DNA from 3 places in the Frankia sp. CoWAU3 genome. Region 3 is predicted to be linked to each of the others. Evidence: predicted binding sites of a transcription regulator. Region 3 holds the regulator's gene; each other region holds the start of a gene.

Region 1 (3,270 bases), on a different contig from region 3:
CTGATGATGCAGCTCGGCGCGGACGGGGTGTTCGTCGGGTCCGGGATCTTCAAGTCCGGGGACCCGGCGCGCCGCGCTCGGTCCATCGTCGAGGCGACCACCATGTTCAAGGACCCCGACGTTCTGGTGAAGGTCTCCCGGGGCCTCGGCGAGGCGATGGTGGGCATCAACGTCACCGAGCTTCCCCCGGAAGCCCGCTACGCCGACCGCGGCTGGTGAGTGGCCCGCGGATCGGCATCCTCGCGTTGCAGGGGGATGTGCGCGAGCACGCCCGGGCGCTCACCGAGGCCGGCGCGCGGCCGGTGGCGGTGCGCCACGCGGTGGAGCTCGCCGAGGTCGACGGGCTCGTCCTGCCCGGAGGTGAATCCACCACGATCGGCCGGTTGCTGCGCGTGTTCGAGCTGTTGGAGCCGTTGCGGGCGGCGGTGGCCGCGAGGTTGCCCGTGTTCGGTTCATGTGCTGGCATGATCCTGCTTGCGCGGGACGTCGTGGGCGGTCGGCCGGATCAACCACTGATCGGCGGGCTGGACATCGTCGTCCGGCGTAACGCCTTCGGCCGGCAGGTGGACTCGTTCGAGGCACACCTCGAGGTCGTCGGGGTGACGGGGCCACCTGTGCACGCGGTCTTCATCCGGGCACCATGGGTAGAAAAGGCAGGAGACGCGGTCGAGGTCCTGGCCCGTGTCGCCGAGGCGCCGGTGACGGTCCGCCAAGGACCGCTGCTGGCCACCGCGTTCCATCCGGAGCTGACCGGTGATGCCCGGGTGCACCGGCTATTCGTCGACAGCGTCCGATCGTCCGGGTCCGGTCGATGATCGGGCGCAAGAGAGGCAGGTCATGAGCGGCCACTCCAAGTGGGCGACCACCAAGCACAAGAAGGCGGTCATCGATGCCCGCCGGGGCAAGCTGTTCGCCAAACTGATCAAGACGGTCGAGGTGGCGGCCAAGACGGGCGGCGGAGACCCCGCGGGCAACCCGACGCTCGCCGACGCCATCGCCAAGGCGAAGTCGCAGTCCGTGCCGAACGACAACATCGAACGGGCCGTCAAGCGGGGTTCCGGCGAGCTCGCCGGTGGGGTGAACTACGAGGACATCACCTATGAGGCGTACGGCCCGGGCGGGGTGGCGATCCTCGTGGAGTGCCTGACCGACAACCGTAACCGGGCGGCGTCGGATGTCCGGGTGGCGATCACCCGTAACGGCGGCACGGTGGCCGACCCGGGGTCGGTGTCGTACCTGTTCAACCGCAAGGGTGTCGTGCTTATCGAGAAGACCGCCGGCCTCACCGAGGACGACGTACTGCTCGCAGTGCTCGACGCCGGCGCGGAGGAGGTCAACGACGTCGGGGAGGCCTTCGAGGTGGTCTCCGAGGCGACCGATCTGCACGCCGTGCGGGTGGCCGCCACCGATGCTGGCCTGGCGGTCACCTCCGCGGACATCTCCTGGCTGCCGAGTGTGAGCGTGTCGCTGGAGGCCGAACCCGCCGCCAAGGTCCTCAAGCTCATCGAGGCGGTCGAGGATCTCGATGACGTCCAGAACGTCTGGTTCAATGCCGACATCTCCGATGACGTGATGGAGCTCGTCGGCAGCTGATCGTCCTCTCGGGCGATCCGTTGGGCGTGTCGTGGATGTCCGGTTGTGTCGCCGCCCCTAGAATCGAACGAATGTTCTTGTGAACGTGCGGTCGGGAGGGTGGATGCGGGTGCTGGGGGTCGATCCGGGGCTGACCCGGTGTGGCCTGGGGGTCGTCGACGGTGGCCTCGGCATCCGGGCCCGCCTGGTCGAGGTGGGGGTGGTGCGCACCCCCGCCACCGCCGAGGTCGCCGAACGGTTGTGCGCCGTGTCCGATGGCATCGACGCCTGGCTCGATCGCACCCGCCCGCAGGCGGTCGCGGTCGAGAAGGTCTTCAGCCAGGCGAACATGCGTACCGTGATGGGTACCGCGCAGGCCGGGGCGGTCGCCATCGTGCTGGCCGCCCGGCGGGGCCTGTCGGTGGGTCTCTACACGCCCAGTGAGGTGAAGGCCGCGGTGACCGGCAGCGGCCGGGCGGACAAAGCGCAGGTCAGTTTTATGATCACCAGATTGCTCGGGCTGACCGAGGCGCCACGCCCGGCCGACGCGGCGGACGCCCTCGCGTTGGCGCTCTGCCACCTGTGGCGCGGGCCGGCGCTGGCCCGGTTCCGTTCCGCCGCGCCGGGCGGACCCACCCGATGATCGCGTCGTTGGCCGGCACGGTCACCGCGCTGACCCCGCTGTCCGCCGTCATCGAGGTCGGCGGGGTGGGCCTGCTCGTCCACTGCTCGCCGTCGACGCTGTCGCGGCTACGGGTGGGGGAGTCCGCCTCCCTCGCCACCACCCTGATCGTGCGCGAGACCGAGCTGACCCTCTACGGCTTCGCCGACGCCGATGCGCGCGACGTCTTCGAGATCCTGCAGAGCGCGGCCGGAGTCGGGCCCAAGCTCGCCCAGGCCGTGCTCGGGGTGCACGATCCCGACACGGTGCGCCGCGCCGTCGCCGAGGAGGATCTCGCGGTGCTGACGAAGGTCCCCGGTATCGGGCGCAAGGGCGCGCAGCGCATCGTCCTGGACCTGCGGGACCGGCTCGGTCCGCCGGGTGACGGTGCGCCGCTGCCCGGCCCGCGCCCGACGCCGGGACCGGAACCGATGCCGGCCGATACCGTCGGGGTCGCGGCGACCGTGCGGGAGGCGCTGGTGGGCCTGGGCTACTCGGGTCGTGAGGCCGACGACGCCGTGTCCCGGGCGCTCGTGGTCCTGGCCGCGCCCGCGGGCGAGGGCGCCGCAGCCGGTGGCGAGCAGGCCGCCCCGGGCAAGGGAGACGTCCCGGGAAAGGAAGGCGCCCCGGGTTCCCGGGCCGGGGCCGACTCGGGAACCGGCGGCGCTCCGCCCGACGCCGCGACCCTGCTGCGCGCAAGTCTTGCCGTGCTACGCAGGTGAGGGCCGTTATGACGCCGCCATGCGGCGCGCGACCGCGTCGGGCGGTGGTCAGCCGGGGCGGTGGTCAGCCGGGGCGGTGGTCAGCCGGGGCGGCGGTCAGCCGGAGCGGCGGTCAGCCGGAGCGGGGGTACGCGGAGGTGGGACATGAGTGACGACGGCCTGGTGTCCGCCGCGGCGAGTCCCGAGGAGCGCGCCTTCGAGGCCGGGCTGCGTCCGCGCACCCTGGCCGAGTTCGTCGGCCAGCGTAAGGTGCGCGAGCAGCTCACAATCATGCTCGAGGGGGCGCGGGCGCGTGGTCGCCCGCCGGACCACGTC
Region 2 (3,270 bases), on a different contig from region 3:
AGGCGCTGTTCCTGCGCTGCTCCATCTGGCGCCAGGCGGCGGAGCACGTCGCCGAATCGCTGCAGAAGGGCGCTCGGGTCATCGTCACCGGCCGCCTCAAGCAGCGGTCGTTCGAGACCCGCGAGGGTGAGAAGCGCACCGTGATCGAGCTCGACGTCGACGAGATCGGTCCGAGCCTGCGCTACGCCACCGCCAAGGTCGTCAAGGCCGCGCGTGGCGGTGGCGGTGCTGGTGGCGGCGGTTACGGGGGCGGTGGCGGTTACGGTGGCGGTGGCGGAGGCGGCTACGGCGCGCCTGCCGGCGCGCCCCCCGGCGCACCTGCCGGTGTTCCCGCGGGCGTTCCGGCCGGCGGCGGCTACGGCGGCGGTAGTGGTGGAGCACCCATCGATGACCCCTGGTCGCAACCGGCCGGCGGCTACTCCGACGAGCCACCGTTTTGAGCGGCCGGTCGTCGTCCTCGCGAACGACACAACGAGGTAGGAGCACACCCATGGCCAAGGCGGCCGTGCGCAAGCCCAAGAAGAAGGTTTGCGTTTTCTGCAAGGACAAGGTCGACTACATCGACTTCAAGGACACTTCGCTGCTGCGCAAGTACATCTCCGACCGGGGTAAAATCCGGGCCCGTCGGGTGAGCGGTAACTGCAGCCAGCACCAGCGCGACGTGGCGACGGCGGTGAAGAACAGCCGCGAGATGGCGCTGCTGCCCTACACCGCCTCGGCCCGGTAAGGGGTGGCAATGAAGCTCATCCTGACCCAGGAGGTCCCCGGTCTCGGCAGCCCGGGTGACATTGTGGAGGTCGCGAACGGGTACGGGCGTAACTACCTCGTGCCCCGCCGGTACGCGATCCTCGCGACCAAGGGCGCGGAGCGTCAGGTCGAGCAGATCAAGCGGGCCCGGTCGGCCCGCGCGGTTCGTGATCTCGGGCACGCTCAGGAGATCGCCGGTCAGCTCGGTGGCCTCAAGGTCGAGCTGACCAGCCGGGCGGGCAAGGAAGGCCGCCTGTTCGGTTCCGTGACGGCGGCCGATGTGGTGGAGGCGGTGACCGCCGCGGGTGGCCCCGAGCTCGACCGGCGCCGCGTCGAGCTCACCACGCCGATCAAGTCCCTGGGCGCCTACACCGTCGCCGTGCATCTGCATCCCGAGGTGACCGCGACCGTGAAGCTCCAGGTCACGCAGGCCTGACCAGGGCAGGGCGGGCCTGATCGCGGCCGGATGGGCCCGAGGTCAGGCGGGTCTGACGGGGTGGCGGGTCTGACGGGGTGGCATCCGCCGTTTCTCCCGCTGTACCGCCGCGCTCGCTGTACGGGCTCCCCTGGCCGACCGTCTCAGGTGGTCGGCCAGGGGAGCCCGTTGTGCGTGGGGCAAGGGGCGACGACCAGATCCGAAACTTTTTCTCATCCACAGGGCACTCGGGATGCAGGCGCCTGCCAGCTAGGTTTCGTCGAGGTTGTGGTCTCGGGTGTCCACAGGTCTCCGGTTTCCGTCCCGATGTCCTCCCCAGGTTTCGGCCGGTTACCCACAGCTTTTCCACAAGGGCCTGTGGATAACTTTTTGGTGGGTGTACCCGCCGGTCCGTAAGGTCGGACCCTCCAGGCCGAGGAAGGTACTTCTAGCCTGATCGGGCCAGGTCTCCTTCGGCGACGCGGGCGGCGCCCGGCGAGAGGCTCACCGGGCGCCGCCCGTTCGGTCCCTGCTGGGAGCCCCGGCCGGTCGGGGGCGGAGCGGTTCGTTGACAGCGGTTCCGATCTGTACGAACATTCGTTCGAATGCGGGTCTACGAGAGTCCCGGGAGGGTGCGTCGTGAGCGTCACCGAGATCTCGCGTGGTTCCGGTGGGAGCGCAGAGTTCGACCGGACTCCCCCGCACGACCTGCCCGCTGAGCAGAGTGTGCTCGGCGGCATGCTGCTGTCGAAAGACGCCATCGCCGACGTTGTCGAGGTCCTGCGGACGGGTGACTTCTACCGTCCCGCGCACGGCCTCGTGTACGAGGTCATCGGCGATCTCTACGGCCGGGGGGAGCCTGCGGACGTCATCAGCGTCGCCGCCGAGCTCAGCCGCCGCGATCTGCTCGAACGGGTGGGCGGTCCGGCCTACATGCACACCCTCATCTCGAGCGTGCCCACCGCGGCCAACGCTGGGTACTACGCCCGTATCGTCGCGGAGAAGGCGATCCTGCGCCGCCTCGCGGAGGCCGGCACCCGCATCGTGCAGCTCGCCTACGGCGCGGCTCCGGACGTCAGCGACGTCGTCGACCGCGCCCAGGCGGCCGTGTACGAGGTGACCGAGCGCCGGGCGAACGAGGACTACCTGCCGCTGGGGGAGCTGCTCAACCCGGCGTTGGAGGAGATCGAGTCCATCCAGGGGCACGACGGTTCGCTGACCGGGGTGCCCACCGGTTTCGTCGACCTCGACGAGCTGACCAACGGCCTGCACGGCGGCCAGCTGTGGATCGTCGCGGCCAGGCCTGCCGTGGGCAAGTCGACCCTCGGCCTGGACTTCGCCCGGGCGGCGTCGATCAAGAACGGGATGGCGTCGGTCATCTTTTCGCTGGAGATGAGCCGCATGGAGATCACCATGCGGCTGTTGTCCGCCGAGGCGCGGGTGTCCCTGCAGAACATCCGCACGGGCCGGCTCACCGACGACGACTGGGGTCGCCTGGCCCGCCGGATAGGCGAGGTCGCGGAGGCCCCGCTGTTCATCGACGACAGCCCGCACCTGACGATGATGGAGGTCCGGGCGAAGGCCCGGCGGTTGAAGCAGCGCAACGAGCTGCGTCTGGTGATCCTCGACTACCTGCAGCTGATGTCGTCGCCCAAGAAAGTGGAGAACCGTCAGCAGGAGGTCAGCGAGATCTCGCGGTCGCTGAAGCTGCTCGCCAAGGAGCTCGACGTTCCGGTGGTCGCCATCTCCCAGCTCAACCGCGCCTCCGAGCAGCGGGCCGATAAGCGTCCCCAGGTCTCCGACCTGCGCGAGTCCGGAAGCCTGGAGCAGGACGCCGACGCGGTGATCCTGCTGTACCGGGAGGACACGGTCGAGAAGGAGTCGGCGCGCGCCGGCGAGGCGGACCTCATCATCGCCAAGCACCGCAACGGGCCAACTGGCACCGTCACCGTCGCCTTCCAGGGTCATTACTCACGGTTCGTCGACATGGCGAACTGAATTCTCGGCCCGGGAGCGGGACGAGGCCCACGGGTGGAGAGCGCCAGCGGCCCGGCGGCGGGCCGGGTGGGCGCCCGGGTGTGTTTGGCGTGGTCATGGTTCATGTTGGC
Region 3 (3,270 bases):
GACACCGTTGAGGACCCGGCATCCACGCCGGAAAGACCACCTTGTGGATGGACCGCCAGCTCCCCGCGGAAGACCTGTGGAACAACCTGTGGATGACTTACACCCCGGTAAGCACCAGATGTTGTGTCCAAGGTAGCGCACGGCCCCAGAGATGAGGACAGCACCCCCGTGTGGTCCGTGTGGTCCGCATCGCACGTGGCACCGCACGTGGACGAAAGACGACGGTGCGCGAGAACCCTGCGCCGAGACACTCGTGGACCCGGAAAGCCGGGAAGCCGGGCGTCAGGGAAGGAGTAACGACTGGCCCGGGGCGATCAGTGGTGACCGCAGGTGGTTCAGCCGCATCAGCCGGTCCACCATGACCCGGGTGTCGGCGCTCTCGTCGAGCGCCACTGCCACCTCCCACAGCGTCTCCCCCGGCACGACCAGATGGTGCCGCGGCGCCTCCGCGGTATCCGGCCCGGCAATCGACACCCCAGGCATGATCATGATTGCTACCGCCACGACGACCGCCACGACGATCGATACCACCACCACCCGACCCCGCCGGGTCAGCCGGAGCGGCGGGGGTGCGGGCGGGCGACGACCCACCCGGTCTCTGGCCATCGACAGGTCGACGACCCGCGCCCTGTGTGCGGATCCCACGGCACCCTCCCGTTCCGACGACACCGAACGCCGAAGATCGAACCTTCGTTCGATCGAACGCGTGGTCGATTGTCGCATCGGGAACCGGAAACCGCCAGGGACACGCTCGAACAGACGTTTGAGATTCTGCGACCCGCCGGTTACCGTCGAGTCGATCGGGTGTGAACCGGGCGGTTTCCCCCGGTCACGGACGGCGGCGAGTCGGTGGGTGACCGCTTCCGGAGCGGGACGGTCCGCCGTGCGGTCGCCGGCCGGCCGGTGGCCGCACGGCGGAAGAAAAACGCGACGAGGAGAACGGTAAGCGATGACTAGCCAAGGCAGGGGTACGCGCCGGGGCGGAACCCGCGGCAACGTGCGAGCCTTTCCCGAAGGCCCCACGGACGCGGGCCTGACCCCCCGGCAGCGCAAGGTGCTGGAGGTCATCCGGGCCGCGGTGGAGCGGCGCGGGTATCCGCCCAGCGTGCGGGAGATCGGTGAGGCGGTCGGCCTCACCAGCACCAGTAGTGTGGCTCACCAGCTCAAGGTGCTCGAGGAGAAGGGCTACCTGCGGCGGGACCCGAACCGCCCGAGAGCGATGGAGGTTCTGACCGTCGAGCACCCCCGGCGACGCGCGGATGTGGGCGCGGGCACGACGACGGTGGCGGGCACGATTCCCATCATCGGTGAGGCGGCGCCGGGCACCACCGAAGGAAGCAAGTCGGAGGCGGCCTACGTGCCGGTGCTGGGCCGGATCGCCGCCGGTGGCCCGATCCTGGCCGAGCAGGCGGTCGAGGACGTCTTCCCGCTACCCAGGGAGATCGTCGGCGAGGGCACTCTGTTCCTGCTCCGGGTCGTCGGCGACTCGATGATCAACGCGGCGATCTGCGACGGTGACTGGGTGGTCGTCCGCCAGCAGCCGGTCGCGGACAACGGGGAGATCGTCGCCGCAATGATCGACGGGGAGGCGACGGTCAAGCGTCTGCGGCTTCGGGACGGCAAGATCTGGCTACATCCGGAGAACTCGGCCTTCGCCGACATCCCCGGTGAGGATGCGACCATCCTCGGCCGGATCGTGGCTGTGCTCCGCAGGGTTTGATGTGGATCGGCCGGCCGCCCGTCGGGCGGCCGGCCGGGTTGCCTCGCGTCTGATCGCTCCTGGGCTCAGGCCCGGTAGGCGTGCAGCTCCGCTGCGAGTCCCGAGGAAACCCGGGCGGACAGCCGGGTACCGGTCTCGGTGTGCTCCATCGTGAGCACCTCGCCGTTCGCGTGCACCCGGGAGACCAAGTCGCCCCGGGTGTAGGGCACGAGCACGCGCATCTCCACGTCGGGATGCGGCACCCGGGCACAGAGCGCGTCGACCAGCGCGGCCAGCCCCTCGCCCGTACGTGCCGAGACGAACACGGCGTCCGGGGCGAGCTGGCGCAGCCCCGCGACGACCGTCGGCTCCACGGCGTCCACCTTGTTGACGACGATCAGCTCGGGAACGCCGCCCGCGTCGATGTCGTTGAGAACCTCGCGCACGGCGGAGATCTGCGCGGCCGGATCCGGCGATGATCCGTCCACAACGTGCAGGATGAGATCGGCATCGGCGACCTCTTCCAGCGTCGAGCGGAACGCCTCGACGATCTGATGCGGCAGATGCCGGACGAATCCGACGGTGTCGGTCAGGGTGAAGGCCCGGCCGTCCGGCAGGGTCGCCCGCCGCACGGTCGGATCGAGGGTGGCGAACAGCGCGTCCTCGACCAGGACACCCGCGCCGGTCAGCCGGTTGAGCAGCGACGACTTACCGGCGTTGGTGTAACCGGCGATCGCCACGCTGGGGACCTCGCCCCGCCGCCGGGCGGAACGCTTGGTCTCCCGCACGGTCGTCATCGCGGCGAGCTCGCGGCGCAACCGCGCCATCCTGGCCCGCAGCCGCCGACGATCGGTCTCGATCTTCGTCTCACCGGGACCGCGGGTACCGATGGGCGCCCGGCCGCCGCCACTGGCCGCGGCCCGCGACATCGACTCACCCCACCCACGCAGCCGGGGCAGCATGTACTGCAACTGCGCGAGCTCGACCTGGGCCTTGCCCTCGCGAGAGGTCGCGTGCTGGGCGAAGATGTCCAGGATGAGGGCCGTCCGGTCGATGACCTTTACTTTGACGACCTCCTCCAGCTGCCGCAGCTGACCCGGGGTGAGCTCGCCATCGCAGACCACCGTGTCCGCGCCGGTCGCCGCGACGACCTCGGCGAGCTCGCGGGCCTTGCCCGAACCGACGTAAGTCGCGGCATCCGGCCGGTCGCGACGCTGCACGAGCGCGTCGAGCACCACCGAACCGGCGGTCGTGGCGAGCGCCGCGAGCTCCGCCATGGAGCTCTCGGCCGACCGCGGGGAACCCGACGTCCATACGCCGATGAGGACGACACGCTCCAGCCGCAGCTGCCGGTACTCGACCTCGGTAACGTCGTCGAGCTCGGTGGCGAGACCGGGAACCCGCCGCAACGCGGCGCGATCCTCCAGGTCGAAACCGTCCCCAGAATCGTCGAAAAAGTTCGACAGGTAAGACGAATCGGTATCGGTCAGCTTGATGAGGGATCTGTCGAGAGTGGACGCATCGAAGGCGTCAGCAGGAAGTGTCATACCATCCGTTCTCAACGCGGCCCG

The links. Region 3 encodes LexA, which represses DNA repair genes until DNA is damaged. Its sites were predicted from a motif close to CGAACNNNNGTTCG; they were not measured.
Region 1: the regulator LexA is predicted to act here: its motif matches at 1,658-1,671, upstream of ruvC (crossover junction endodeoxyribonuclease RuvC).
Region 2: the regulator LexA is predicted to act here: its motif matches at 1,753-1,766, upstream of dnaB (replicative DNA helicase).

The regions. Positions count from the first base shown of each region.
Region 1 is NZ_CDWWXB010000006.1:14,089-17,358, forward strand. Features, by position in the region: gene pdxS (pyridoxal 5'-phosphate synthase lyase subunit PdxS) at 1-219, shown strand, start outside; gene pdxT (pyridoxal 5'-phosphate synthase glutaminase subunit PdxT) at 216-815, shown strand; gene AC08ON_RS01605 (YebC/PmpR family DNA-binding transcriptional regulator) at 838-1,593, shown strand; gene ruvC (crossover junction endodeoxyribonuclease RuvC) at 1,697-2,215, shown strand; gene ruvA (Holliday junction branch migration protein RuvA) at 2,212-2,955, shown strand; gene ruvB (Holliday junction branch migration DNA helicase RuvB) at 3,100-3,270, shown strand, end outside.
Region 2 is NZ_CDWWXB010000070.1:12,206-15,475, reverse strand. Features, by position in the region: gene AC08ON_RS08840 (single-stranded DNA-binding protein) at 1-440, shown strand, start outside; gene rpsR (30S ribosomal protein S18) at 491-727, shown strand; gene rplI (50S ribosomal protein L9) at 737-1,183, shown strand; gene dnaB (replicative DNA helicase) at 1,802-3,160, shown strand.
Region 3 is NZ_CDWWXB010000007.1:21,348-24,617, reverse strand. Features, by position in the region: gene AC08ON_RS01865 (LysM peptidoglycan-binding domain-containing protein) at 283-645, opposite strand; gene lexA (transcriptional repressor LexA) at 950-1,720, shown strand; gene hflX (GTPase HflX) at 1,786-3,246, opposite strand.